2 regions of the Noviherbaspirillum sp. ST9 genome follow, and region 2 is predicted to be linked to the other one. Evidence: riboswitches for the same ligand, from Rfam matches in the RefSeq annotation. Region 2 holds a riboswitch; the other holds the start of a gene.
What was found. A riboswitch is a leader RNA that binds a small molecule or an ion and turns the genes downstream of it on or off. The one in region 2 is predicted to bind cyclic di-GMP.

Region 1 (14,247 bases), on a different contig from region 2:
AGTTCGATTTCGAAGTTGATGTTGCGCGAACGGTCGTAACGGTCGATCACCGCGGGGCCGCCGGTGACTTCGAGGTCGGCGATCTGGCCGAGCATGACCGGCCCGCGCCTGCCGGGCACCGTCAGCCTTTCCAGCACGCCGAGGTCTTCGCGCGCGGCCTCGTCCAGCTTGACCACGATGGGTACCTGGCGCTGCGACAGGTTCATCTTCGGCAAGGACACGTCGTAATCGCCGACGGTCGCAATGCGCAGGGTCTCGCCGATGGCGCTGCTGGTGACGCCAAGGTCGGCTGCGCGGGCGAAGTCGGGACGGATGGCGATTTCCGGACGGATCAGGCTGGCAGTCGAGGCGACGTTGCCCAGGCCGGGAATGGTGCGCAGGTCTTTCTCAACGGCCAGCGCCGCCGCGCGCAGCGCATTGGCATCCTCGCCGGTCAGCACGAGGATGTATTTCTCCCCCGAGCCACCGAGTCCGACCTTGGTGCGCGCGCCGGGCAATTGTTCGAGCGCGGTGCGGATATTGGCCTCGATCCCTTGCTTGCGCGGACGATCGCCGCGCGGCGTGAGCTGGATGGTCAGCGTGGCCTTGCGCGCCTCGGCCGCGCCCTGCGGTGCAAACGGGTCGCCGCCGGCGCTGCCGCCGCCGATCGTGGTGTAGACGCTCTTGACGTGTTCGACACGGGAGATCAGCGCGCGCGCATGTTCCGCGGCTTTCATGGTGTTGGCCAGCGTCGATCCGGGCGGCAGTTCAATGTACACCTGCGTCTGCGAATTGTCGTCCGGCGGAATGAAGCCGGTGGGCAGCAGCGGGATCAGCATGATGGAGCCGATGAAGAACAGCGTGGCCGCGATCATCGTCGTCATCCGGTGCTTCAGGCACCAGCCGGCCCATTTCATGTAGGTCTTCATCCAGCGCGGGTCGCCATGGTCGTCGACGATGGGCTTGAGGATGTAGGCGGCCATCATCGGTGTCAGCACACGCGCCACCACCAGCGAGGCGAACACCGCGAGCGAGGCGGTCCAGCCGAACTGCTTGAAGAACTTGCCGGCCACGCCGCTCATGAAGGCGGTCGGCAGGAACACCGCGATCAGGGTGAAGGTGGTGGCGATCACCGCCAGGCCGATCTCGTCGGCCGCCTCCATCGCTGCCTGGTAGGGCGTCTTGCCCATGCGCAGGTGACGCACGATGTTTTCCACTTCCACGATGGCGTCGTCGACCAGGATACCGATCACCAATGACAACGCGAGCAGCGTGACGACGTTGATCGAAAAACCGAGGAGGTACATGCCGATGAAGGCGGGGATCACCGACAGCGGCAGGGCGACCGCCGACACGAAGGTCGCGCGCCAGTCGCGCAGGAAGAGCCAGACCACGACCACGGCGAGCAGCGCGCCTTCGAGCAGCAGCTGCATCGAACCGTCGTACTCCTCCTCCACCGGCGTGACGAAGTTGAAGGCCTCGGTGATTTCAAGATCGGGGTACTGTTCCTTCAACTCGGCCAGCGCTTTCTGCACGGCCGCGCCGACCGTGACTTCGCTCTCGCCCTTGCTGCGCGACACTTCGAAGCCGACCACCGGCTTGCCGTTGAGCAGGGCGGCGGAACGGCGTTCGGCGATGGTGTCGCTGACGTTGGCGACTTCATCGAGGCGGATGCGGCGGCCGTCGGACAGGGGCAGTTCGAGACGCGCCAGCTCCTCGGCGGATTTCACCGTGGCGAGGGTGCGCATCGGCTGTTCGCCGCCGCCCAGGTCGGCGCGGCCGCCGGCGCTTTCGCTCTGCATCATCCGCAGCTGGCGCGAGATGTCGGCCGCGGTTGCGCCAAGCGCCAGCATCTTGCCGGGGTCGAGCGCCACGCGCACTTCGCGTGCGACGCCGCCCACACGATTGACCGCGCCGACGCCACGTACCGACAGCAGCTTGCGCGAGATATCGTTGTCGACGAACCAGGACAAGGCTTCCTCGTCCATGCGCGGCGAATAGATCGTGAAGGCGAGCACCGGCTGGGCGGCGAGATCCATCTTGTTGACGATGGGATCGCGCACATCGCCCGGCAAGTCAGCGCGTACCCGCGCTACTGCCGAGCGGACGTCGTCCACCGCTTCCTGCACCGGTTTCTCGAGGCGGAACTCGGCGGTGAGCGTAACGCCGCCGTCCTGCACCTTGGTATAGATGTGCTTGAGGCCCTGCACGGTGGCGATCGAATTCTCGATCTTGCGCGCGACTTCGGTTTCGAGCTGCGCGGGTGCGGCGCCAGGGAGGGATACCGACACGCTGACCGTGGGCAATTCGATATCCGGGAAATTCTGGATCTTCATGCCCTTGAAGGAGAGCACGCCGGCAAAGGTCAGCATCACGAACAGCATGACCGCCGGTATCGGGTTCCTGATCGACCAGGACGATACATTCATCATTGGGTGCGCTCCTTATTTCGCCGCGGGCTTGCCGTTCGCATCCGTTCCATTGGCGGACATGTCGCTCGCCAGGCGCACGAGATCGCCGTCGTTGAGGAAGCCTGCGCCGCTCACCACGATGGCCGCGTCGGCCTTCAGCCCTTCCAGGATTTCGACGCGGTCGCCGATGCGGCGTCCGGTCCTGACCTTGACCTGCTGCACGCGGTTCTCGGGCGTCACGCGGAACACATAATTGAATCCGTCGCGCAACACGACCGCCTGCTGCGGCACGGTCAACGCGGAAGAGGTGCCGAGGTCGAACTCGCCGCGCGCAAACATGCCGGCCTTCGCGGGCGGCGTGTTCTCGTTTGATGCGGTCAGGTCGACATAGACGATGGCCGCGCGGTTCTGCGGGTCGACGGTCGGGCCGACCATGCGCACCTTGCCTTTCAGCTCGGCGCCGTTGACGGCGACGATGGATGCCGGTGTGCCGGTCTTCACACGGCCGAGTTCCGCCGAGGTGACCTCGGCACGCCATTCAAGGCGGCCGCGGCGGATCATGCGGAACAATTCTGTCCCGGCGGGCACGACGGCGCCGACGGTGGCGGCGCGCGCGGAAATGACGCCGCTGTCCGGTGCCACCACCTGCACCTTCTTCAGGCGGAGCTGTTGTGCGCAGAGCGTCGCCTTGGCCGCTTCAACCTTGGCCTTCTGCGTCTGTTCGGCGGTGAGGTACTGGTTGATCTGCGCCTCGCTCAGCGCGCCGGTGCTCTGCAGGGTGCGCGCACGGGCCGCATTGGCGGCGGCCTCGGCGGCATTGGCCTCCGCCTCCATCAGTGCGGCCCGGGCCTGGGCCACGTCTGCGGCGACGGATTCATTGGCAAAGGTCGCCAGCACCTGTCCCGCGCGTACCTGGTCGCCGACGTTCACCAGCACGTCGGCCAGGCGCAGGCCATTTGATTCGCTGCCGATGATCGCTTCCTGCCACGCGGCGATGTTGCCGTTGGCCGCGAGGCGGATGGGCATGGAGACGGTCTGCGGACGGACCGTCGATACGGTCAGTGCAGGCTTCGGACCGGCGGCCTTCTTGTCGTCCGCCGCCGTGGAATCCTGGGACAGGAGTGTGGCCCCGCTGGCGAGGACAAGCAGCGCAACGAGGACGAAGGCGGCGGGTTTGAATTGGAATGGCTTCATGTCGTTGTTTCCGTCATTCATAGGTCGAGATCTTGCGTGTTCATTGCATTGCGGCGGTCCAGCCGCCGCCGGCGGCGCGATAGAGGGCGATCCATGCGGCGCGGCGCTCTCTTTCCAGCGCGACGAGCGCGTTTTCCGAGGCGAGCCGGTTGCGGCGTGCCTCTTCCAGCTCGACCAGGCTGGCGAGCCCGCTCTTGTAGCGCGCCTCCGTCGCATTGAACGACGACCGGTAGCCTTCGACCGCGATGCGCGCATCCTCGCCGCGCGCGGCGGTGCTGTTCAGGTTGACCAGTGCTTCTTCCACCTCGCGTACCGCCTGGCGCACACGCGCCCGATAGGTGGCGACGGCGGCCTCGTAGCGTGCCTGGGCCGCTTCGACGTTGGCCGCGCGGCGTCCGCCGTCGAAGACCGGCAGCGACAGGGCCAAGGGGCCGATGGACCATGTGGACAATTCCACATCGGTTCCGCCTGTACGGAAGCTGGCGCGCCCCACGGAACCGCTGAGCGACAGGCGCGGGAAGCGCTGCGCCTGCGCGCCGCCGATGTCGGCGCTGGCGGCGGCGACTTCGCGCTCGGCGGCAAAAACGTCGGGGCGCTGCGACAGCACTTGTGCCGGCAGGCTGTCGATGACGATGCCGGTCTCCGCGGCGGGCGCGGCAACGGTGGACAGTTTCTGCCGCAGTTCCGGCTCGGGCAGCGCCGTCAACGCGACCAGTGCCTTGGTGCCGGCGTCGCACTGCGCACGTTGCTGCGTCGCGCGCGCATTCGCTTCAGCCGCGCTCGCGCGGGCCAGGGCGGCGACTGCGGGGGCAGTGAAACCGGCCTGCCGGCTCAGGTCCGCCAGGCGCGCGGTTTCGCCGCGCGACGCGGCATCAGACAGGGCTATGGCAAGAAGGCCGTCACAGGCACGCTGGCTGTAATACAGGTTGGCCACTTCCGCCGCGACCGACACGCGCGCCTCGTGCCAGCCGGCGGTCGCGCCTTCAAGACGCGACTGCGCAGCATCACGTGCCGCCCTTCCCGCGCCGAACAGGTCGATCTCCCATGCGGACTGGAAGCCGGCCTGGGCCGTCGTTGCCATTGGCTGCGGGGGCTGCGCGCTGCTGCGGGCGACGCTTGCCCCCGCGTCCAGCGTCGGCAGCAACGCCGCACCGGAGGCGACACGCAGCGCGCGCGCCTCGTCGATCCGTGCACGCGCGGATGCGATCGTGGGACTTGCCGCCTGCGCCGACGCAATCAGCTGTGCCAGCATCGGATCGCCCTGCTGCTGCCACCATTGCGCGAGACCCGCGACGTTGCCGCCGTGCGGCAGGGGCGCGTGCCACTGCTGCGGTGCGATCGTTGCGAGCGGGGCCGGCGGCTCGGGGGTTGCACACGCGGCGAGCACCATGGGCAGACCAACGGCGAGAAGCTTTTGACGTTTGTTCATGGTTCTTTTTGTTGTGGCGTTTCGCGACGGCGACGCGTGAGTGAGGGTGTCGTCATGTCTCAGTAAAAGACAAGTGTGTTCGAGGCGACTTGCGCCCGGCGCCGGCACTGCCGTTCCAATGTGAACGGCATGGAAGAAAAGTCAGTCTATCCTGACCGCCGCGCCGTATTCCGGATGGCGGCCCAGGTAACCGGCGATGAACTCGCAACGGGCAACGATCTTCCGTCCGGCGGCTACGGTATCGTCCAGCGCAAGCTTCGCGAGCTTCGAACCATAGCCTTTTCCCTCGTGCCCCTCGCCCACCTCGGTATGCGTGAAGACAACCGCGTCGCCGTCGAGCTTGTACTCGGCGATACCGACGACTTCATCGTTATCGAGCAGTTCATAACGTTGCTGCTCGCTGTTGTTCCTCAGGGTTGCACCACTCATGATTCTCCCGTATTCAGTCTACGTCGGCACACACGTTGAAACTTGTCTTTCATTGCGCAATTGTAGTGCAAGGCCGACAAATCGGATTCAGCGTCCGCGCAAGCTTTTTGCCGCGCGCCATGCCGCCAGCGCCTTGCCCGCCAGGCGCCATGGAAGGGTGTGTCCCTGCCCGGCGCGATGCAGGACCCAGCGATTTGCGGCCAGGGTGGCGCCCTTGCAGGCCGTCTGGAATGCGCTGCCGGCATGGCGGACAAGCGCGCCCGGGGAACGATACAGCGCCAGATGATGAAATGCCTGGAACTCGCCGAGCAGCGCGGTCTTGTAGTCGTACCAGCTGTGGCCGAGGTGAAAGCGTTCCGCTCCCGTCTCGATGGCATGGCAGGCGGCGAGATAGCAGCACAGCATGCCGAGCCGGTACGAATCGAACTCGGCCTCATGGGTGTTCACGCGTGAGATGCAATTCTTTCCGAAGCGATACAGTAGCGTGCCGCCGCAGATACGCCCGTCGATGCTTGCCGCCAGCACCGCGCCGCACTGCCGGACGAGCGTGACAATGCGCTGCGCCTCCTCCTCATCGATGGCAAAGGCCATGCCTTTGGCCGCGATGCGAACGCGGCTCAGTTCGATGATGTGGCGGATCATGCCTTCGTCGGCTTCCGTCCGTTCGTACACGGCATGACGAAACGTGGGGAAATCGCGCTCCAGGCGGTGGCGGTGACGCTTCAGGTTCTTGCGCGTGGCCGGACCGAGGCGCGCAAGATATTCCTGCGGCGTGGACGGCAACGGAACGATGAAATCTTCGGCGCAGAAGGCTTGCTGGCGCAACAAGGGGATGTGCGACGCGGCCGTCTGCACGGCGTGGAATTCGATGACATCCACAAGGGGGGACTGTGCGAACATGTGGCGCGCAAAGCGGAGCACTTCGTCCGCGTCGAGCCGCATGCCTTCATTGACGACGCGGATCCGGCTGCCTTCGCGGCGAAAAAGGAAAACAGCTGCCGGCGTGCCATCCCTGTAGGCGACGTAAGTGCTGACACCTTCAAGGCTGGCGCAATGGCGAAAGTACGCAAGGGAGGAGTAGAGCGTTCCGTACAGCCTGTCCAGCTCGGGACCGACAAAGGAAGGCACTTCGTTGTCATGCACGGCGATTCCGGCCGGGGCCGGGACCGCGGAGAGGGGCTTCGCGTCGAATGGCACCGCGTATGGTGGACGCCTGCATCAATGGCAGCGTCGCGTTACCTGCAATATGAGGCGGAAAATCGCTCCGCCGGAGAGACTGCGAGCGTCTGACCGGGAGGGAAGTTCCCGCGCCCCCATCGCACGTGATCTTGTTCTACCGCAATCAAGTGCGTGTTGGCCTCCAAAGACAAGCCCGGATGGCTACCCTCTTTTTCTCCGTCAGCTTGCCATGGATAAAGACATGTCCCTGCCCTCCCCATCCGCCAACATTGCCCTTCACCATGCGCTCGGCCACCACCAGCGCGGCCGCCTGAAGGAAGCGGAGCAGTTGTACCGCTTCGTCCTCAAGACGCATCCCGGGCACGTCGATGCCGGCCGCAACCTTCTGGCGTCGATGCTCAAGGGCGGCCGCTATGCCGAGATGGAAAGCGCGGCACTGGAGCTGGTGAAGGATGCGCCACGTTTCGGGATCGCATGGAAAGGCATGGGCGTAGCGCAGCTGATGCAGGGCAAGGATGCGGTGCATGCCTTCCGCATGGCGGTGCAGCATCTGCCGGATGACGCGGAGTCACTCGAAAACCTCGGGCTGGCGCTCAAGCGCGCCGGACAGCAGGAAGAGGCGGAACGCTGCTTGCGCCGGGCGGTCATGCTGAATCCCGCCTCTGCAAGCGCGTGCGTCAATCTCGGCAATCTCCTGCGCGAAACCGGGCGCGTCGAGGAAGCGGCGGCCTGCTTCCGCCGCGCAATCGAGAGCCGCCCCGACAATGCGGATCTCCACGCGCAGCTCGCTGCTGTCTTGCAGGAGCAGGGCAGCAGCGACGCGTTGCCTCAGGGCTCGTCGCCGGACGACGCCGCGTAAAACTTTCTCACGTCCCGCACATAGCGTCGCGTCTCGTTGAACGGCGGCACGCCGTTGTACTTGCGGACGTTGCCGGGGCCGGAATTGTAGGCGGCAAGCACCTCGTCGAAGGTCGCGTGCGTCCGCATCAGGTATTTCAGGTAAGCGGTGCCGGCGTGGATGTTCGTCTGCGGATCGAACAGCGCATGTGCGTTGACGACGCCGACGAACTTCGCCGTCCCCGGCGTGACTTGCATCAGTCCGCGCGCATTCTTCTTCGAGCGCGCCTTCGGGTTGTACCCGGATTCCTTCTGGATCACCGCATGGATCAGGCTCGGCGGAACGCCGTGACGCAGCGACGCATTGACGACCATGTGGTGGTAAGGCTTGGCGTCGCAGGAATGGCAGGTCGCGTTGTCGACGATATCCTGGATCGATTCGCTGTAATCCGGCGCGGGCAGCAGCGTGCGCGGCGATGCGGCGCGCCCTGCCTTGCGGAAGGCGCGCGGCTCGATACCAAACGTGCCCCACTCGGCGAGCACGTCCTGCGTGCGCACGCGCTTCTTGCGCGCCGACTCCGGTGCGACCTGGGTGGCGACTGCCTGCTGCTCGTTCTCGACGCCCGGGGCGGATTTGAAGGGCAAGGGTCCTGCACATGCGGCAAGCAATGCCGCGAAAAAAAGAGCGGACAACACCTTCACCGCCCTGGCTGTCACTGCCGCACGCGCCAGCAGGGAATTGCTGGCGTTCCCCCGCGCGGTTGCATTGTTGCTGCACATGGTTCCTCCGCTCGCGGCACGCAGATGTGCCGCATGGCCGGCATGCATTCGCGAAGGAAGTTGCTGGAGTGAAGAAAGCTGGAGGGCGGCAGGATGCGAGCGGACGGGTATCCACTCGGCAGCCCTGCTGTCATAGACATATGCCCTTAGACCAGAAGCTTTGCGTCCCCGCCTTTCGACGGGTTTGCCCTTATCGGAATGTTTGCTGCCGGAATCAGGATACGCCAATCATTTCCCAATAGAAAATGACTGAAGCATCTTGATACAAGTGCGAGGCAAATTCGCCACGAAACGATAGCGGCTTGACACGATCTACTGACACAAAGCCAACGTCTCCGGCACGATTGACTTGGTTCTGCCCGGGGGTGATACTAAATTGACATATCCAGGAGAAACTGTGGTCAAACGAATCGCCATTAATACCGGCGGGGGCGACGCGCCCGGCCTCAATGCTGTCATCCGTGCAACCGTGCTCGCCGCCATCAATCGGGGCTGGGAATGCTACGGCATCCGCGACGGCTTCAACGGCATCCTCAATCCCGACCGCTATGCTGACGGCGGCGTGTTCCGACTGACGCGCGATGGCGTGCGCGGCATCGCGCACCTGGGCGGCACGATCCTCGGGACGACCAACAAGGGCAATCCGCTGCACTATCCGGTGCAGATGCCGGACGGCACGACCAGGGACACGGACCGCTCCGGCGAGATCCTCGACTACTTCGCGAAGGAAAAACTCGACGCCTTGGTGGCCATCGGCGGCGACGGCTCGCTGACGATTGCGCATGCGTTGCACAAGATGGGCCTGCCGGTGGTCGGCGTGCCGAAGACCATCGACAACGATCTCGACAAGACCTTCACCACGTTCGGCTTCGACACGGCGGTGGCGTTTGCGACCGATTGCCTGGATCGCCTGCACAGCACGGCGGAGAGCCACCAGCGCGTGATGGTGGTGGAAGTGATGGGGCGCTACGCGGGATGGATCGCCCTGCATGCCGGCATTTCCGGCGGCGCCCACAGTATCCTGATCCCGGAAATTCCCTTCGACATCGAGAAGGTGGCGGAGAAAGTGCGCTGGCGCGACGGACTGGGCCGCATGTATTCGATTGTCGTCGTTGCCGAAGGTGCGGCCCCCGTGGAAGGCGGACGTGAAGTGGCCGAGGCGGCAGGCACCGGACATGCCGAACGCCTGGGCGGCATCGGCGAACGCGTTGCCCGCGCGCTGCAGGAGCGCACCGGCAAGGACGCGCGCGTCGTCGTACTCGGCCATCTGCTACGCGGCGGCAGCCCGACCTCCTTTGACCGCCTGGCTGCACTGCGCTTCGGCGCCGCGGCGGTGCGCGCCCTCGAGCAGAACATGTCCGGGGTGATGGTGTCGCTCGCCTTTCCAAACGTCGAATACGTCGCGCTCGAGGAAGTCGCCGGACGCATGAAAGGCGTGCCCCTCGACAGCGACACGCTGCAGACGGCGCGCGACATCGGCATCAACTTTGGCGACTAGCATGGGACTCAATACCAACTACGCGGAAAGCGAACCGGCACGGGCCGAGGTCGATGCCCTTCCCGGCCCGACCGTCGTCGAATTCGGCGCGCCCTGGTGCGGCTTCTGCATCGGCGCACAGCCGCTGATCGAAAAGGCCTTCGACGGCCATGACAACGTTCGCCACATCAAGATCGAGGACGGTCCGGGGCGCAGGCTGGGCCGTTCTTACCGGATCAAGCTGTGGCCGACGCTGGTCTTCCTCAAGGACGGCGTTGAAGTCGCGCGTCTCGTGCGTCCGTCCGATGCCGGCGCGATCGGGCAGGCACTGGCGCAGCTCGACAGCTGACGCGAATGCAGGGTTCTCTCGGCACTGGCAGAGAAGAAGCGCCGCAGCCGTGTAAGATTGTCCGATGGATAATCTGAGTCACTCCCTCGCCGGCCTCGCTGTCGGTGAACTCCTTCACCGCAGCCTGCCGCAGGAAGCCGATCCCGGCCAACAGCGCATTCGCCGCCGCCTGCTCCTGTTCACCTCCTGGGCGGCCAGCAACTTCCCCGACCTGGATCTCGTGCTGACGCCGGTGCTGCCGGTGCCGCTCGGCTACCTGATGCACCACCGCGGCCATACGCACACGCTGCTGTACGCGATTCCGCAGGCACTGCTGCTATGGGGACTGATCCTCCTCCTGTGGCCGAACGCGCGCCGCCTCATCGACGCCAGCGCCACCGCGCGCAAGGGCTTCTTCGCGGCATTGTCGATCGGGCTCGTGCTGCATCTGTCGATGGACTTCCTCAATTCGTACGGCATCCATCCGTTCCATCCGTTCGACTCGCGCTGGCTGTATGGCGACATGGTGTTCATCCTTGAGCCATTCTTCTGGATCGCATTCGGCGTGCCGCTGGCGATGATGACGCCGCCGGCGCTGCGCATCCTTTCCCTGGTGCTGCTGGCGGCCGTACCGGCGTACTTTGCGGGGAAGGGTTTCCTGCACTGGAGCTCGCTGGCGGCGCTGGCCGTCCTCGCCGCTGTCGCCGGCACGGTGCAATACCGCGCGGGCCACACCGGACGGCGCGGTCTCGCGAGCGCATTTGTGCTGGCGGCCGGATTCATCGCCCTGCAAGGCGTAGCCTCCTGGAACGCCGGACGCATGGTTGCCGGCACCTTGCTTCAGCGGGACGGGGCGAGCCGTGTTCTTGACGTGGCGTTGACGCCGTTTCCCACCAATCCCGTCTGCTGGACCTTCGTGTCGGTCGAAAGCGATCCGCGCGCGGGGAAGTATGCGTTGCGGCGCGGCGTGCTGAGCCTGGCCCCCGGCCTGCTGCCACTCGACCATTGTCCCGCCAGCCGATGGGGCGATGTGCTTCCGGCGGACGCAACACGCTCCATCGCCTTCTACTCGACCGAAGTCGCAGACCTGTACACGTTGAGGGCGTTAAAGGAGGGCAATTGCCACTTCGAGGCATGGCTGCGTTTTTCCCGTACCCCGTCGGTGGGCGCGACCGCGGCAACCGACTTGCGTTACGGTCCCGCCTGGAAGGAAAACTTCACCACCTTGGACTTCGAATCCTTCCGGAAGCTGGATTGCCCGCGCTATGTGCCGCGCTGGGGTTTTCCGCGATCCGACCTACTTGGCCCATGAAGGCAGCCAGCGCAGGAACCAGGGCAGCGGCCTGCCTTCGACGCGCATGCGTGCGATGGCGTCTCTGGCGAGAACAGGCAACACCTGGCGGGCGCCGCCGAACAATTGCCATTGGGCATAGTGCAGGTTCTCGCACCATTCAGGATTAAGCACGCAGATCGGGACTCCGGCGCGATGGGCGGTTTCGACCACCGCCGCGCCGGGATACATTTCCGCCGGCGTGCCGACCACCAGCACGAGCCCCGCCGATCGCGCGGCCTCCTCAGCCCGGTTGACGTCGGCCTCGTGCGGCATTTCTCCCATCCAGACAATGGAAGGGCGCAACTGCCCTCCGCAATTCGGGCAGGGCTGGCGCAATGAATCCGCCGCAGTCGCGATGCCGGTCCAGCGGCACTGCAGGCATTTGATCTCGTCGAAGCGTCCGTGCAGATGGACCACTTCGGCGCAACCGGCTTCCTCCAGCAGCACGTCCACATTCTGCGTCACATGCGTGACGTTCCAGTGCCGTTCGAGTGTGCGTAGAGCGGCATGCCCTTCATGCGGTCTCGCCGCGAGCAACCGGTGCGCCTGTTCGACGTACCACTCGATGGCAAAGGCGGGATCACGCGCGTAACCGGTCGGTGTCGCAACGCGCTCGAGCAAGTCCCCCGTCCAGAGATGCTCCCCGGCGCCGCGGTACGTCGGCAGTCCGGAGTCGGCCGACATGCCTGCCCCGCTGTATACGAGGATGCGGGTTGCATGGGCAAACTGTTCGAGCAGTTTGCGATAGCCGGCGGGTTCAAGGCCGAACGTTGCCGTGGGCGCGGTGCTGGGAGTTCTCATGGGATCGGTGACGTTTTCCCATTATCGCGTTGATTTGCCGCATCTGCCATAGACCTGCGTCATGGAGTCGCGCGCCCGGTTGCGCTTGCACAAAACACAACAAAACCATCTCGGCAGAATGGATATTCAGCACGGCAGGCACAGGTTGCGCCGCGCACTTCCTGTTTTCCCCTCTTGAATGCACACGTGGAGGAAGAAGGCCATGGGATATTCGCCGCGGTACCACCTGCTGGCCGTCATCTGCATGCTGTCCGCATGCGCGGCAACGCAGGAAGCGAGCGTGCGCGAGGATGGTCCGACAAAGAAGATCAGTCCCCGCAAGCACCGCGAGCATGTCATGCAGTCCGCATGGCGCGGGCAGCCGTATGTTGCGCTCTTGAAAAACTTCGGCCCGCCGAGGACCGTGATGGCCTATCCGAACATGCAGACCGAACGGGGCGAGATCGTCCTCTACGGCGTGCGCGATGCAAACTCCAACTGTATCGATGCCTTTACGGTCGCCGCGCCGAAAAGCAACCACGACCGTGTGGTGACGGATTACTTCTGCCGTTAACCTGCTGAACGCCTTTCCCTGCCGCTCGCGGTCAGGAGGTTCGCGGCCCGCTGCTGGGAATGCGCACACGGAAGGTGCTGCCCGCGCCGGATGCGGAGCGCACTTCGACCGCACCGCCGAGGATTTCCACGATCTGCTTGACGAGGGCGAGCCCAAATCCGACGCCGGGGATGCTTTTGCGCTGCACCGGTTCGACCTGCTCGAACGGCAGGAAGATGCGCGGAAGGTCTGCCTCGGGAATCCCGATGCCCGTGTCGTGGACTTCGAACACATGGGCGCCACCATCCGTGCCGAGGCGAAGCGTGACCAGCCCTTCCTTCGTGAACTTCAGCGCATTGGCGACGAGGTTGCCGAGGACCACCCGCAGCAGGCGCGTGTCGCTCACCAGCGGGGGCAGGCCGGAAGGCGGCGGCGCAAGGACAAGTTGCACGCCCTCGGGCACGGTGTCCGCCATCGTCTCCGTCACCTCGCGCGCCAGCCTGAGAGCATCCACGCCTTCCATGCGGGCCGAACTTCTCCCGCTTTCGATGCGCGTGTATTCGAGCAATCCCTCGATCAGCGTCGACAACTGCTTCGTGGCGCGTATCAACCGCTCGATGTGCGCCCCCGCGGCTTCCCGCGACTGGCCCTCGCGGTGGCGGTCAAGCAGTTCGGCGTTCATGGTGATGGATGTCAGCGGCGTCCGCATTTCATGGGAAATCGCCGCCAGGAAATGGCTCTTCACCTGGCTTGCACGTTCTGCCTGCTCGCGCGCCACTTCCGTTGCATTCAGCGCGGTCTGCAACTGCCTGTGCTTGGCCGCCAGCGCATGCGCCAGTTCACCGACATTGTCCGACGCACTCGCGAGCTCGACGCGCAACGCGTCGCCTGCCCGCTTCATGGCAAGCAGGTTGCCCACCCTTGCCCGCAACTCCTGCGGCAAGAACGGCTTCGTCAGGTAGTCCTGTGCGCCGTTGCGCAGCAGCGTGATCCGGACGTCATCATCCGTCTTTGCGGTCAGCAGGAGGACCGGCGTATGGTCCAGCTCGCCGTAGGTGCGCATGGTGTGCACCAGCTGGTCGCCGCTCATCCTCGGCATCGTGATGTCCGTGACCACGAGGTCCGGACGCAAGGCGAGCGCCCGTTGCAAGCCTTCCTGGCCGTCTCGGGCGGTCACGAGGTTGCACGTGCCGGCGAGGCAGCGCGCGATGAATTCGCTCATCTCGACGTTGTCCTCGACCACGAGCACGTCTGGCAGGCCGGACGATGCATCATTCGTCGCCGCGGGACGGGGTTCCGAAGGCCGTTCGAGCAGGGCAAGCTCAAGCATGGTCTGCGGACCGGCGGCGGGTTCCGGCGGCATGTCGGCGACAGCGATGCCGGCGCCGGCGAACAGGGGGAGTTCCGCGACAAATCGCGCGCCGCCACCGGGCGCGCGGGCAACACTGATCCGCCCACCGTGCAAGACCACAAGATCCTTGACGATCGCCAGTCCGAGCCCCGTGCCGCGCGACTTTCCTGCAGGGGCGCCGTCGCCC
Region 2 (14,247 bases):
CACGAACTGCCAGTACACATAGTCGAAGGATTGCAGCAGTTCGTCCAGTTCCTCGAAGCTGGTGTCTTCGCTGCCCCAGGTCACGCGCGCCGTGAGCGACCCGCCCAGCTTTCCGCGAATGCCTTCGACGCGGTTGATCACCCGGCGGTACACGCCCTTGCCGCGAAACCCGTCGGTAATTTTTTCCCCGCCGTCCACCGACACCAGCACGTTCGACAGCTTTGCCAGCAGGGTGTCCGGCAGGCGGTGCAGCAGCGTGCCGTTGGTCTGGAGCTGGAAGCGGAAATGCGGATAGCGCTGCATGACCTGCTCCATGAATTCGACGTTGAGCGTCGGCTCGCCACCGTAGAACGTGACGTACTTCTCGTGCCGGTCGAGGTGGGTGCGGATGAACTTGTCGAGTTCTTCCAGCGAATAGCTGGGTTTGCCTTGGGAATTGACCACCGAACTCTCGGAACAGTAGGTGCATTTGAGATTGCAGCGCAACGTGGTAAAGAGGTTCAGTTCGACGCGGTTGCCGATGATGGGATGAAGGGCCGGCAAAAGGGAAAGCGGAGAAACGATATCGTTCATGTTGTTATTGCGATGGGGTGATGCGCGAAATGCGCGGAAAAAAGCAGGTCTCGCCGCCCGGTCGGGGCGGTTACGCGAGGAAGATCAGTTTCATCAGTGCAGGCTCATGAACTTGAGCGGATCGACGCGCCACCGGTCGGGCGATTCATGACTCATGATCCTGTCGCCGCCGCCCATGCCGAACGGCCGAGAGAGATCGACCTGCTCCGGCCGGATGTAGGTGTTCGAGCGGGTACTGAAAAAGACATTCACCTTGGGTTTGAGCAGGTCGGTTTCGTGCGGCTCGACCACTACGCCGAGGCGGCCGGACTGCAGCCGGACCAGCGTGCCGACCGGGTAGATGCCGACGCAGTGCATGAAGGCTTGCACGGTCTGCGGATTGAATTCGTTCTTGCTCCACTCGAAGATCTTGCGCAAGGCATCGGCGGCGGGGATCGCCTTGTGGTAGCAGCGGTCGGACGTCAGCGCGTCGTACACGTCGACCAGCGAGGCCATCTGCGCCAGCATGCTGATGCTTTCGCCGGGCAGCCGCTTGGTGTAGCCGCTACCGTCCATGCGCTCGTGATGGTGCAGCGTGATGTCGAGCGGAATCTCGCCGACCGATCCGGAGCGCAACAGGATGTCGTAGCCGTCCTGCGGGTGGCGCTTGACGATGGCGTATTCCTCTTCCGTGAGCTTTCCCGGCTTGTTGAGGATCTCGTCGGGCACCAGCGCCTTGCCGATATCGTGCAGCAATCCGCCGAGCCCCGCCTGGTGCATGGTTTCCGCATCCATGCCGGCGGAGCGGCAGAAGGCGACCACCAGCGTGCACACGGTGACGGAATGCAGGAAGGTGTAATCATCCTTGCTCTTGATGCGCAACAGGCCGACCAGGGCGCCGGGATTGCGAAGGATGGATTCGGTGATCTCCTGCACCACCGGCTCGACCTGGTCGAGTTCCACCGCGCGGCCGAGACGTACGTCGCGCATCGCATCGCGCACGATACGGTGGGCGCGATGCTTCACCTGCGCGGCACGGTGGAGTTCTTCACCCACGGAAATGCGCAGCCGGTTTGTGGAAGGTTCGCTGGCCAGGGATTGCAGTTCGGCTTCGATCACCGCCTGCGCCTGCTCCGCGGTCGGAGCATCGGTCACATCAAGCCCGCGTTCGGTATCGATATAGATTTCGCGCAAGCCCGCACCCGCGATCTTCTCCAGCAGGCCCTCGGACGAGACGAGTACCCGGTTGGTCAGGAAGGGATGGTTGATCCACGAGCAATTGAAATCGTGGACGAACATGCCGACCTTGAGCTGACCCACTGGGATTTTTTTGATCATGGTTGCGAACGGAACGCGCGGAAGGCTAATGATGCCGCAAAGCAAATTCCTGGGCCTTGATCTAATGCAAGCAAGTCGGACTTGCTGTTTGAAATACTGTTTCCCCTGCGCAAACTACGTACGGCTTACGTTCGGTTTCCATCTGCGCCGAGGACGAGGGAGACAGTCTTGGATGGGGTGGGCATGGTAACAAGAATGCGCGGAGGAACAGTCCCATGTTACCCGCCCCTTGATGTTCCGGAAAGTGCGGCCCTTATCGTGCCGGGAGCCAAGCTTCGAATACCGTCTCGCCACCCCCCGCGGCGACATCGACGTCGCCGCCATGGACGCGCAGGATCTCGCGTGCAATGAACAATTCCAGGCCAAGGTCGGCGGGAGGATTGCCGTCGGGGTTGGCGCCGGCAATGGCAAGCTGCGCGATGGGATCGAACATCGTGCGCATCGTGTCGGGTGACATGCCCTGTCCCTTGCATGTCACGCGGAAGACAATGCGTTCATTCGACGCGGACGCATGCAGGAGGATGGGCATGCCGCGCGCGCCGTTGCGCGAGGCGCTGTCGAGCAGGTTGCGCAAGGCCTGGCGCAGCCGCGCGATGTCGGCAATACCGTCGAGGCAGCTCGTTTGCTCGAACCGGAATTCGCAGCGGGGATGCTCCGCGCGGATATCTTCCAGCGCCTCATGGCAGGCAGCAACGAGATCGACCGGCTTCCTTGCGACCGCCATCTTCTTGCCCAGGCGCGAGCGGGCGAAGTCGAGCACGTCGCGAATCATGCCTTCCATTGTTCCGGCACAGCGGCTCACCCGGGCTACCGCCTCGCGCTTGCGATCGGACGGTGCATCGTCGCGCCCAAGATACTGGCATGCCATATGGATGGCGCTCAATGGTGTGCGCAGGTCATGGCCAAGCATGCCGAGGAGCAGGGAGCGCGTGCGTTCCACCTGCAACGCGTATTGCGCGATTGCCTCGCCGACGGCGAAGTCGAGCGCATCATGGAATCGCCTCCAGTCTTCCACGGCGTGCCCGTCGGCCGGGTTCCACACGGCGGGAACGACGACGCGCAGCAAGCGCAGTGCTTCACCGACTTGCTGGACATCGAAGTCCGGACGCGTGCGCAGGGCGGTCCTCACGGTGACCGCTGCGGAGGAATCGGACTGGCGGGCATTGGCCTCGATGTCCGCCGCAATGGCCATGAGGATTTGCTTCGCCTGGCCCTCGAACGGCAATACCGTCGGAAGGGCCGCGCGTTTCCACTCGGCGATGATCCGGTCGATATTGTCGACGATGAAGGTTGGCAGTCTCGGCATGTCCCGGCAAGGATGACCATGGGAAAAGCAGCGGCCATTGTAACGCCGTTTCCGGCCGTGCATGACGGTCGTTACGCCCTGCAACACCCGCGAATTCAACATTGATTGCCCGCGCTCAAAACAGTAACAGCGACGCACTGCAACATACGCCAATGACCTTACGGCAAAGAGGACAATGTCTGCAAATTCGATGACCTGGATCAATACCGCCTGCGCCGTCGCACTGGCTTCCCTGTGCAGTACCGCGCCTGTGCTTGCGTTCACCTTCGATGACGTCGCGTCAAAGGCGCGACGACTCGCCGCGGCCGCCTATGTGAAGCCGGAAAAGAATGTCTCCAAGGCGCTGGCGAACCTCGACTATGACCAGTACCGGGATATCCGCTTCGATCCGTCACGGTCCTGGTGGCGCAATGCGAAGCTGCCGTTCGAACTCGCCTTTTTCCACCAGGGGCGCAATTTCGATACGCCGGTCAGGGTGCACGAGATCGTGGGCAAGAACGTGCAAGAGATCCGCTTCGACCCGAAGTCCTTCCATTACGGCGCGAACGAGTTGCAGCCCAGGGATCTGGCCGGCCTGGGCTTTGCCGGCTTCCGCGTGCACTATCCGGTGAACACGACGAAGTACAAGGATGAAGTGCTGGTCTTCCTCGGCGCGAGCTATTTCCGTGCGGTGGGCAAGGGACAGTTGTACGGGCTCTCGGCGCGCGGGCTGGCAATCGATACGGCACTCAATTCAGGCGAGGAATTCCCGCAGTTCACGGAGTTCTGGGTGGAACGCCCCTCCCCCGCGGCCAAGGAGCTGACCATCTATGCCCTGCTCAATTCGCCGCGTGTCGCAGGCGCCTACCGCTTCACGCTGAAGCCTGGCGTCGATACCGCCGTGGATGTGAAGGCGCAACTCTATCTGCGCGAAAACGTGTCGAAGCTGGGCATCGCGCCACTCACCAGCATGTATTTCTTCGGCGAGAACCAGCGCGCTCAAGTCGAGGATTACCGTCCGGAAGTGCATGATTCCGACGGTTTGGCGATCCAGTCGGGAACCGGCGAGTGGATCTGGCGTCCATTGTTGAACCCCAGGCGTTTGCTGATGACCTCGTATGCGCTGAGCAATCCGGCGGGATTCGGATTGATGCAGCGGGATCGCCAGTTCAACAGTTACGAAGACCTCGAAGCGCGTTATGAAATGCGCCCCAGCGCCTGGGTCGAGCCGAAGGGGCAGTGGGGTGCCGGGCGGGTGGAGCTGATTCAGATTCCGACGCCGGACGAAACCAACGACAACGTCGTTGCCTTCTGGGTACCCGACAACCCGCCGCGCCCCGGCGTGCCTTTCGATATCGAATACCGGTTGCTGTGGCAGAAGGATGCGGAAAAGCGTCCGCCCTCGTCGTGGACGGTGCAGACGCGCCGCGGCCATGGCTGGGTGAAAAAGCCGGATGACAGCATTGCGCTGTCGGTCGATTTCGAAGGTCCGGCGCTGAAGAAGCTTGCGGCCGGCGACAAGGTCGACGCGGTGGTCAGCGCCGACGCCAACGGGAAGATCATGGAGACAAACACCATCCGCAACGATGCAACGGGCGGATGGCGCATGACTGTCCGGCTGCGCCGCACCGACGAAAAGAAACCGGTGGAGTTGCGCGGGTACCTCAACAGCAACAACAACGCCTTATCAGAAACGTGGAGCTATATCCTTCCCCCGGAGTAAGAGAACGATCGCCATCCGACGCACCGGCCGGCGATTACCTTGACCGGCTGCCGCTGAACGACGCGCAACGCCGCGACATCGAACTGCGCATGCCATCCCAGGCGCCGATGACCGGCCTGCACCATGCCCTTGCCGGCAGGCTTGCCGACCGCGACAACCCGGCCTTCGGCTCCATCACGCGAAGGCTGCAACTCGCATTCGATCGCCGCAGCACCGAAGCACAGCCCGCAGGCAACGTCCGTCGTCTCGATATCGAGCGGCGCAGGCATGTGCGCATGCAATTCACACCGCCCCTCCACCGTGCGCCGATGGCGCCGCATCCCTGGGGCGAACTCAATCCTATCCTGCGCTGGTCGGAATCGCGCATGCGTCGGCGCAACGAGTGGCAGGATCGGCGCGAAGACCATGCGGACCGAAAACCCTGGCCGGCGGACATGCCGCTGCCTGAGCCGGACGACAGCATCGACGGGCCCGATCCGCGTGGCCACTGGCGTTATCTTGGCAACGTTCGCCGCATCATCCTGCTCGCGCTGATGCTGTCGCAGACGGCAGTCGCCACCTGGTTCATGGGCAAGGTGCTGCCTTACCAGGGAACGGCCAAACTGGAAATGCTCGTGCTCGCACTGTTCGCCATCCTGTTCTGCTGGGTCTCGGCGGGATTCTGGACGGCGATGGCGGGATATCTCGTCTTGCTCCGTGGGAGGGACCGGTATGGCATCGCGGGCAAGGTGGATGATGCCGTTCCCATTCCTGAACAAGCGCGCACCGCGATCGTCATGCCGATCTGCAATGAAGACGTGCCGCGTGTCATGGCGGGCTTGCGCGCCACATATGAGTCATTGGCGCGCAGCGGCGAACTCGCGCACTTCGACTTCTTCGTGCTCAGTGACAGCAGCGACAGCGACGTGCGCGCGGCCGAGCTCTCGGCGTGGGCCTCGCTGTGCCGCGCGGTCGATGGCTTCGGCCGCATCTTCTACCGTCACCGCAAGCGCCGCGTGAAGCGCAAGAGCGGCAACATCGACGACTTTTGCCGGCGCTGGGGAAAGAACTACCGCTACATGATCGTGCTCGACGCCGACAGCGTGATGAGCGGTGCCTGCATCGCGCGACTGGTGCGCCTGATGGAAGCCAACCCTGGCGCCGGTATCATCCAGACCGCGCCGGTGGCGGCCGGACGTGACACCCTTTACGCACGCATCCAGCAATTCGCGACACGCGCCTACGGCCCGCTGTTCACTGCCGGCCTGCACTACTGGCAACTCGGCGAATCGCATTACTGGGGCCATAACGCCATCATCCGCGTCGCGCCCTTCATGCGTCATTGCGCGCTTGCTCCCCTGCCCGGCCGCGGTTCGCTGGCCGGTGAAATCCTGTCGCACGATTTCGTCGAGGCGGCACTGATGCGGCGCGCGGGCTGGTCGGTGTGGATTGCCTACGACCTGGAAGGCAGCTATGAAGAAATGCCGCCCAATCTCCTGGACGAACTCAAGCGCGATCGTCGCTGGTGTCACGGCAACCTCATGAACTTCCGCCTGTTCACGGCGCGCGGCATGCATCCCGTCCATCGCGCCGTCTTCGTCACCGGTGTCATGGCCTATCTATCGGCGCCGCTGTGGTGCCTCTTCCTCGCACTGTCGACAGGCATGCTGGCAATGCATGCGCTGACCGAGCCGCAATACTTCACCGAACCGCGCCAGTTGTTTCCCATCTGGCCGCAATGGCATCCGGACAAGGCGATCGCGCTGTTCTCCGCGACGGCGACATTGCTGTTCCTGCCCAAGCTGCTGAGCGTATTGCTGATCTGGGCGCACGGGGCCCAGCAGTTCGGCGGCAAGTTGCGCGTACTGGGCAGCATGTTGCTGGAGGTGCTGTTTTCGATGCTGCTCGCCCCGGTGCGCATGCTGTTCCATACCTGGTTTGTCGCCGCGGCCTTCCTTGGCTGGGAAATCCACTGGAAGTCGCCGCCGCGTGGCGATTCCGAAACCGGCTGGCGCGAAGCGCTGGCCAAGCATGGATGGCATATGGCGCTCGGCGTGTTGTGGGCGGCTGGGGTGTATCTGCTGAATCCATCCTTCCTGCCCTGGCTGCTGCCGATTGCCGGCGGGCTGGCATTGTCGGGGCCGATTTCCGTGTTGTCGAGCCGGGTGTCGCTTGGCCGGCGCTTGCGAAAGGCGAAGTTGTTTGCGATACCGGAAGAACTGGCGCCCCCGCTGGAGCTGAAGGCGACCGCGGACCATCACGCGGCCGCGGACTCCCCTGCGGATTTTTCAGGGGCCACGGTGGATCCGGTGCTCAATGCGCTCGCCTGCGCGGCCGGCCGGCCTCGCGTCCGCGCGGAGGCATCGATCACGGTGACGCCGGCGCTGGTGCGCGGCGGTCCGGCGATCCTCAGCCATGCGCAGAAGAATGCGCTGCTCGACGACCCCTATTCCTTGTCGCAATTGCATCTGCAAGTCTGGTCGTCCTCCAGATTGCCGCAGCGATGGGTCAGTGATGATGATGCATGCCGGGCAAATGCAGCGGATGGTGCAGGTCCTTGAAGCTCTTGTCGTGCTCGATCAGGTGGATCACGGCCTTGACGATCGCGACCATGACGGCACGTTCGCGGTTCGGATGGTCGGCGAAGTAAACGATCACCGGCCCCGCCTTGACCGAACTGCAGCGCGATTCGCCCGCCTCCTTGTGGAAGCTCAGCGGAATGCCGTACTGGGTCAGCAGCGCTCCGCAGGCGTGCCAGTCACGCGTCCATTGCGGCACGGGTTCCGTGTTGATCCAGAGCGTGCCCGCGCTCTCGCAATACTCCTCCACTTCATGTCCGAGCAGCTGCGCCAGGTGGCGCTCCTTGGCCACACAGCTGCGGAAATACTCTTCATCGCTCATGCGCATGGAATTTCCCCTCGGCAACCTACCGTTCCGGATATGATTCAGAATAGCACCGGGCTGCGCTACGACAACCCGGCTTGAGCTTTCCTTTATGACAACGATCCCGGATAATCTGTTCCCACCATGAACACGCTTTCTGCCGATCTCGTCGAAGACCGCATCTACGTGCTGCGCACGCGCTGGGAGCGCTATGTCGCCGAAGGCCGGTTCGAGCAGTTCATCGAGTTCGCGGTCGCGGTCAACAGCCTGACCGAATACTTCAGCCGTCTGCGGCTGCCCGGCCTGGTGCGCTTGTGCGAGGGTCTCGAGAACGCGGCACTGGCCAAGCTGGGCGACGAAGAAACCCATCCGGTCCCGCAACAGGACATCCAGTCACTGCAGCGCCAGGTCGACACCCTGCTCGGCGCGGTGGCAAGCTCGCGTCCTTCCGCCGCCGGCCGGCGCGCGGACGAGCCGCCTTCCACGACGGATATCGACTGGATCAAACCGAGGGCTATCTGGATGGTGGCCGCGCCGGAGAAGCGCGAGATGGCCGACGCCCTGGCGCGGCAGCTCAAATTTTTCGGATTCAAGATGTTTGCGCTCGACTGGGACGCATTGCGGCTTCCGGAGGACATGCCGCTGGCGGTCCTGTTCATTCCCGCTTCCGACGAACCGGGCGACGTGCAGTTCGACTGCATAGCGGCAATCCGCAAGTCCTGCCCTGCGAGCCAACTGTTTTATCTCGGCGTGCAGTCCGCAATCGAGCCTATCGTCGAGCTCATGCGCGCCGGCATCGATGTCACCATTCCCGCCGAAGACCAGCCTGCCATGGTGCTCAACTGCGTGCTCGACCTCGTGCAGAGCAACGAGCAGGAACAGTACCGCGTGCTGGTGGTCGAGGATTCCCGCGTGGCGGTGGCACTCATCCAGCGCACCCTTGCGCAGCACGACATCGACTGTCACGCAATCAACGATCCGGCCCGGCTGCTCGAGGCGCTCGAATCGTACAAGCCCGACCTCGTCCTCATGGACATGCACATGCCGCGCTTCAATGGCGTGGAAGCGACGCGGGTGCTGCGGCAGATGGCCGCGTACAACGCGCTGCCCATCGTCTACTTGTCCGGCGAATCCGATGTCGGCATGCAGGTGGAAGCCCTGCGTCTCGGCGGCGACCAGTTCCTGGTGAAACCGTTCAACCCGGTGTTGCTGGCGGCGGTGGTCAAGACGCGCATCGAACGCTTCCGCGAAACGCGGCGCTCGACACGCCTCGACGGCCTGACCGGACTGTTGAACCACACTTCGGCCAAATCGCGCCTGCAGTCGATGGTTCGCGAGACGGAAACGCAGGGCGCGCTCACCGTGGCAATGATCGACATCGACCATTTCAAATCGATCAATGACACGTACGGCCATCCGGTCGGCGACCAGGTGATCCGCGGCCTGGCATGGCTGCTCAAGGGGCGCCTGCGCTCGGTGGACCTGATTGGGCGCTACGGCGGGGAAGAATTCATCATCGCGCTACCGGGGGTGGATCTGGCGCGAGCCGTTCCCGTGATCGACCGTATCCGCCGTGATTTCTCCGCGCTGCCCCATGCGCACCCGCAAGGTGCGTTGTACGCCACCTTCAGCGCCGGCGTGGCCGCCTTCCCGAGCATCCACCATACTGCCCCTGGACTGACCGAGGCAGCAGACCAGGCGCTGCTGCAGGCGAAACGTCTCGGGCGCAATCGCGTCGAGTCGGCGGACTAGGCGGCAGCAAGGCGCCAGAGCGAGGTGACTTCCGCCGCGCGTGCAGCATGCAGCGGATCCGTCACGTCGGCCGCCTTCGGATGCCGCGGTCGCGCATCCAGCTTCCCGATCACCTTCAATCCAGCCTTGTCGATCCAGGCCTGCAGTTCGTCGCGCGTGCGCAGCCCGAGATGTTCGGCAAAGTCAGAAAGAATCAGCCACCCCTCGCCACCGTGGGCAAGGTGCGCCGCCAGTCCGTCGAGAAATCCGCGCAGCATGCGGCTGTCGGGGTCGTAGACCGCGTATTCGATCGGTGAACTCGGCCTTGCCGGTACCCACGGCGGATTGCAGACGACCAGTGGCGCGCGGCCTTCGGGGAATAAATCTGCCGTAATCAGTTCGACCTGCGGCGACAGGCCAAGCCGGTCGATATTTTCCCGTGCACAGGCCAGGGCACGGGGATCCTGATCGGTAGCGACGACGCGCCTGATGCCCCTTTTCGCGAGCACGGCGGAAAGCACTCCCGTACCAACGCCAATGTCGAATGCCAACGCTGTCGACGGCAGTGGAGCCTGCGCCACCAGGTCCACATACTCCCCGCGCACGGGTGAGAACACGCCGTACCAGGGATGGATCTTCGCGCCGAGGGCGGGAATGTCGACGCCCTTCTTGCGCCATTCGTGCGCGCCAACCAATCCCTGCAACTCGCGCAGCGATGCCACGTACGGCTCCGGAGCCGGGCCGTAGGCTTCGTCGCATGCATCGCGCACATCGGGCGCGCGCCGCAGTGGAACAACATGGCCGGCGTCGAAAGGCAGCAGCAGCATGCCGAGGATGCGCGCGCGCTGCGCCTGCGCCTTGCGGTGAAGATGGAAAGCCTCGGCGGGTGTGGCCGGAGCGGCCTTGCCGGTTTTCGGCTTGCGGTCGGTGCGCCGTGCCAGCGCCTGCAGCAGCTGCCGGGCATTCTGGAAATCGCCGCGCCACAACAACGCGGTGCCTTCGCATGCCATGCGATAGGCGGTATCGGCGTTCGTCCGGTCGTCGGCGATGGCAACGCGCTTGGGCGGCGGAACGGCGGCTTCGGAGCGCCAGCGAGCGGAGCGTTCCTGACCTGCCTCGGTCCAGTGGATGACAGGGTATGCGCTCATCGTAGGGAAGTGGTTGGATGCAAGAAAGCGGTCGCGCCTGCTGCACGACCGGGGATGGCGCATTCTATCTCAGGCAGCCTGCGATACCGTCCGGTCGCCTTCCGCCAGGCGTACATTCTTGGGCGTCATCGGCTTGCCGCATTCCGAACACTGTTGGCCTGGCCGGGACAGTTTTCCGCACTCCGTATGCAGCAGCCGGACCGGCGGCGCATCGTCGCGCGGCAGCCACTCGTCCCCCCATCGCATCAGTTCGAGCACCACGGGAAACAGCGCGACACCGGCTGGCGACAGCTCGTACTTGAAGCGCACCGGGCGCTCCTGGTACGGGCTTTTGGCCACGAGACCACCCTCCACCAGCTTGGCGAGACGGTTGGTCAGGATATTGGTCGCCGCGCCGGTCTGCTTCTGCAGCTCATCGAAACGATGTGCGCCGCGGAACAGTGCGCGCAGCACGAGCAGCACCCATTCGTCACCAATCAGCTTGACGGACCGGACGATCGGGCAGGTCAGCGGGGCACCGCACTTTTCGGGTTTATCGGGCTTGTCCATAATTTTCATTGTACTCACTTGCAAAATAAAAGTCACTGGCTTATGATGAGTTCGTAGCTTGCATTTTGCAAGTCACTATCTTCTTCGGGTAGCGACTTGCGAATTGGCAGCTTTCAGGACGCGGCACTGGTTTTGCCGCCTTTAATTTCCTTGGAGAACACAAATGAACGCCAAACTGTCCAGCATCGCCATTGCCCTTATCGCCACCACCGCCAGCGCATTTGCGGCTGACCCCGTGCTTACGCGTGCCCAAGTACGCGCCGAAGTCGAACAAGCCTACGCCCGCGGCGAACTGAATCGTCAGAACGAGTTCGTGGAGTACACCAACGTTCCGGCGACGGCGCCGCGCGCCCAGGTTCGCGTCGAACTCGACCGTGCTTACACCCAGGGCCAGTCCGTGACGCAGCAAGCGGAATTTGTCGAGCACAACGCCCCGACGGGCGGAAAATCCCGCGCCGAGGCGCGCGCCGAACTGGAACAAGCCTATGTGCACGGACAGGTCGGCAACCAGTCCGAATTCGTCGAGCACACCAATATTGCGACCAGCAAGGCGCGTGACGAGGCCATCCGTGCTGCGAAGTCGGTGCGCGCCGGTACGTCTTCCGGCAGCTGATCCGCCATGCGGCTGTCCGTTGCCGCCTGAAGTCTGTCTCACCCATACCAGCCCAGTATGGGTTTGGCCCGCCCCTTCGCGCGGGCCTTTTTTCGCGCTCCATTCCCGACCACGACGCTTTGCTCCGCGTTCCATGCATTTCGTCGCATTCCCGTGGCGAAGCGCTGGCGCCGGAATTATCGTGAAGCCATCTTGACAAGGAGATGCGAAATGAAAGAAACCACGAAACAAAGCGGCACCAAGGGCTTCACCTTTCCGATGATCCTTATCCTGGCCGGACTGCTCATGTTCCTGACAAGAAACGGGCTGGTCGACCGCCAGCTGGTCCTGCAGCTGCTGCCGCTGATACCGGTTGCCATTGGCGGATCGCTGTTGGTCTCGCGCCTGCGCCGCAAGGCTGGCTAGGACCGGACATGGATACCGAGGTCGTCCTCTTCCTGCGCGATGAGGTTGCTGACGCGGCGCTTCAGGAGGCGCTCGCCGAGGCGTTCGGTGTTGCCCCGGATACCGCAGACAAGCCGCTCGTCGTCCGGTATGTCCAGGGCTTTGCCATCGGCGTCAGCCTTCCGTGCGAGGAAGGCTTGCATGCGGAAAAGGCTGCGGCCTTGCTATCGACGCGCCTGGACACGGCTGTCCTGCTCGAATCATGCGCTGGCACGCAATGGATTCTCTTCGCGCCAGGCGAGCGTGGTCCGCTTGATGTACAGGTGGTGGAATTGCGGCACGGACTGGACGTCCTCATGCCCTTGGTGGTGACGGCGGCGTCGCCTGGCGCGATTCACGCGTAAGCGCTATCGCCTCTGTCCGAAATATCGACCGCCGTTTTCCTGGTGCCGCCGCTCGGCGATCGCCCACAGCTTGCTGCCGCGCGTGTTACGGTCGTCGAACGCGCGCCTTTTTTCGGCAGCGCTCGCCTCATCCTCTTCCAGCGCTTCGGCAATATCCCGCTTCAGCGCCTCCCGGAACGCTCCCGAAGACAGGCACTTCGCATCCTTGCCCACCACGATCGTCATGGCATTGCCGCTGCGCGTGAAGCCGCACTCGGCGAACGCGATTGAAGGCAAAAGCATCAGGACGGCAAGGAGATGTCTAGGCATTGGCATTCCAAAAAAGGCAAGGCATGCCAAGGCGTGAAGCTTGACTTCGCTTCAGAAGGCGGCCCCGCTACCATGAGGGACGGTGTCCCTGTTAGGCCGGAAGCTTTGCGTCCCGGCCTTTCGACCGGTTTGCCCTGCGTGGATTGATACAGGAAGTATAGCAGCAAGCCGGATTTTTGTATCCGTACGGAAACTTTTTTGAAATTCGGGTGAATTTCCGCACGCCCTGCGCCATCCGGCGATTTTGTTTACCATTGAAAAGCACGAGTGTTCGAATTTCTCAATCAACCAAGAAATCCCATGACGACCCATCCCTTCGACCAGGCGCTTGCCCTGGAGGCGGAAAGCGACGACCTGTACCGCGGCACAACTTCCGAGCATTACTGGAACATGATCTCGCCGTTTGGCGGCACCACGGTCGCGACCCTGCTGCAAGCGATTCTGTCGCACCCGCGCAGGTTGGGCGACCCGCTGGCAATGACCGTCAACTTTGCGGGGCCGCTGCAGAAAGGGACATTCCGGATACGCGTGCATCCGGTACGAACCGGCCGCTCGACGCAGCACTGGCAGATGGACATTCGCCAGGGCGAAGATGCGGAACCGGCGATTACCGGCACCGCCGTGTTTGCGGTACGGCGCGATGCCTGGTCCGACACCGAATCGACGATGCCGGACGTGGCCGCACCGGAAGAGCGCGCGCGCTATGCATCACCGGCCAACGTGCCCTTCCTCCAGATGTACGACGTGCGCTATGTCGACCGCGATCCGCTTTCCGGAGGCCGCGAAAGCGACACGCAATGCTGGATCAGCGACGTGCCGCCGCGCGCGCTGGATTTCCCCTCGATTGCCGCGCATTGCGACACCTTCATTCCCCGCCTGTTCGTACGCAAGGGCGGTCCCACACCGATCTCGACCGTGACGCTGACGATCAACTTCCACGCGGACAGCGCCGCATTGCGGAAGGTGGAAGGCCACCATACCTTTGCAATGGCAAAAGCGAATGCCTTCAACGGCGGATATTACGACCAGGAGGGAAAGGTCTGGTCCAGGAATGGCATCCTGCTGGCGACCACGCATCAAATGGTGTGGTACCGGGACCAGTCGCTATGAGCCTTAGCGCTTGGGCGCTTGGCCGTAATACATTTCCGCTTGCTGCACGGGCATCGGCAGTCCCTGCGGCCGCGGCCGGCGAGCGACCGCGCGCGTGATCGGCGGGGAGTTTGCCTCCATGGTCTTGACGGATGCGACGAGACCTTCACGGAAGGCATTGCGGAACTCTTCCGACTTGAAGCATTTGTTGTCGGACTTCTTGCTCACGACAATCATCATTTCACTGCTATTGGTGGCGA

Region 1: linked by a shared signal. The riboswitch ahead of ACNOHI_RS00085 (lytic transglycosylase domain-containing protein) and the one ahead of ACNOHI_RS10510 (hypothetical protein) in region 2 are both predicted to bind cyclic di-GMP.

The regions. Positions count from the first base shown of each region.
Region 1 covers NZ_JBLWFR010000001.1:17,352-31,598, reverse strand. The annotation lists gene ACNOHI_RS00115 (efflux RND transporter permease subunit) at 1-2,408, opposite strand, end outside; gene ACNOHI_RS00110 (efflux RND transporter periplasmic adaptor subunit) at 2,424-3,584, opposite strand; gene ACNOHI_RS00105 (efflux transporter outer membrane subunit) at 3,625-5,013, opposite strand; gene ACNOHI_RS00100 (GNAT family N-acetyltransferase) at 5,155-5,442, opposite strand; gene ACNOHI_RS00095 (GNAT family N-acetyltransferase) at 5,530-6,585, opposite strand; gene ACNOHI_RS00090 (tetratricopeptide repeat protein) at 6,863-7,480, shown strand; gene ACNOHI_RS00085 (lytic transglycosylase domain-containing protein) at 7,450-8,238, opposite strand; cyclic di-GMP riboswitch class I at 8,353-8,437, opposite strand; gene ACNOHI_RS00080 (6-phosphofructokinase) at 8,636-9,736, shown strand; gene ACNOHI_RS00075 (thioredoxin family protein) at 9,738-10,064, shown strand; gene ACNOHI_RS00070 (metal-dependent hydrolase) at 10,129-11,355, shown strand; gene ACNOHI_RS00065 (SIR2 family NAD-dependent protein deacylase) at 11,341-12,177, opposite strand; gene ACNOHI_RS00060 (hypothetical protein) at 12,380-12,730, shown strand; gene ACNOHI_RS00055 (ATP-binding protein) at 12,762-14,247, opposite strand, start outside.
Region 2 covers NZ_JBLWFR010000004.1:293,286-307,532, reverse strand. The annotation lists gene ACNOHI_RS10570 (radical SAM protein) at 1-573, opposite strand, end outside; gene ACNOHI_RS10565 (HD-GYP domain-containing protein) at 667-1,890, opposite strand; gene ACNOHI_RS10560 (sensor histidine kinase) at 2,144-3,196, opposite strand; gene ACNOHI_RS10555 (glucan biosynthesis protein G) at 3,387-4,898, shown strand; gene mdoH (glucans biosynthesis glucosyltransferase MdoH) at 4,871-7,438, shown strand; gene ACNOHI_RS10545 (aminoacyl-tRNA synthetase) at 7,386-7,784, opposite strand; gene ACNOHI_RS10540 (diguanylate cyclase) at 7,905-9,512, shown strand; gene ACNOHI_RS10535 (methyltransferase) at 9,509-10,639, opposite strand; gene ACNOHI_RS10530 (winged helix-turn-helix transcriptional regulator) at 10,709-11,188, opposite strand; gene ACNOHI_RS10525 (DUF4148 domain-containing protein) at 11,352-11,801, shown strand; gene ACNOHI_RS10520 (hypothetical protein) at 12,012-12,206, shown strand; gene ACNOHI_RS10515 (hypothetical protein) at 12,215-12,589, shown strand; gene ACNOHI_RS10510 (hypothetical protein) at 12,593-12,898, opposite strand; cyclic di-GMP riboswitch class I at 12,953-13,042, opposite strand; gene ACNOHI_RS10505 (acyl-CoA thioesterase) at 13,199-14,008, shown strand; gene ACNOHI_RS10500 (hypothetical protein) at 14,012-14,247, opposite strand, start outside.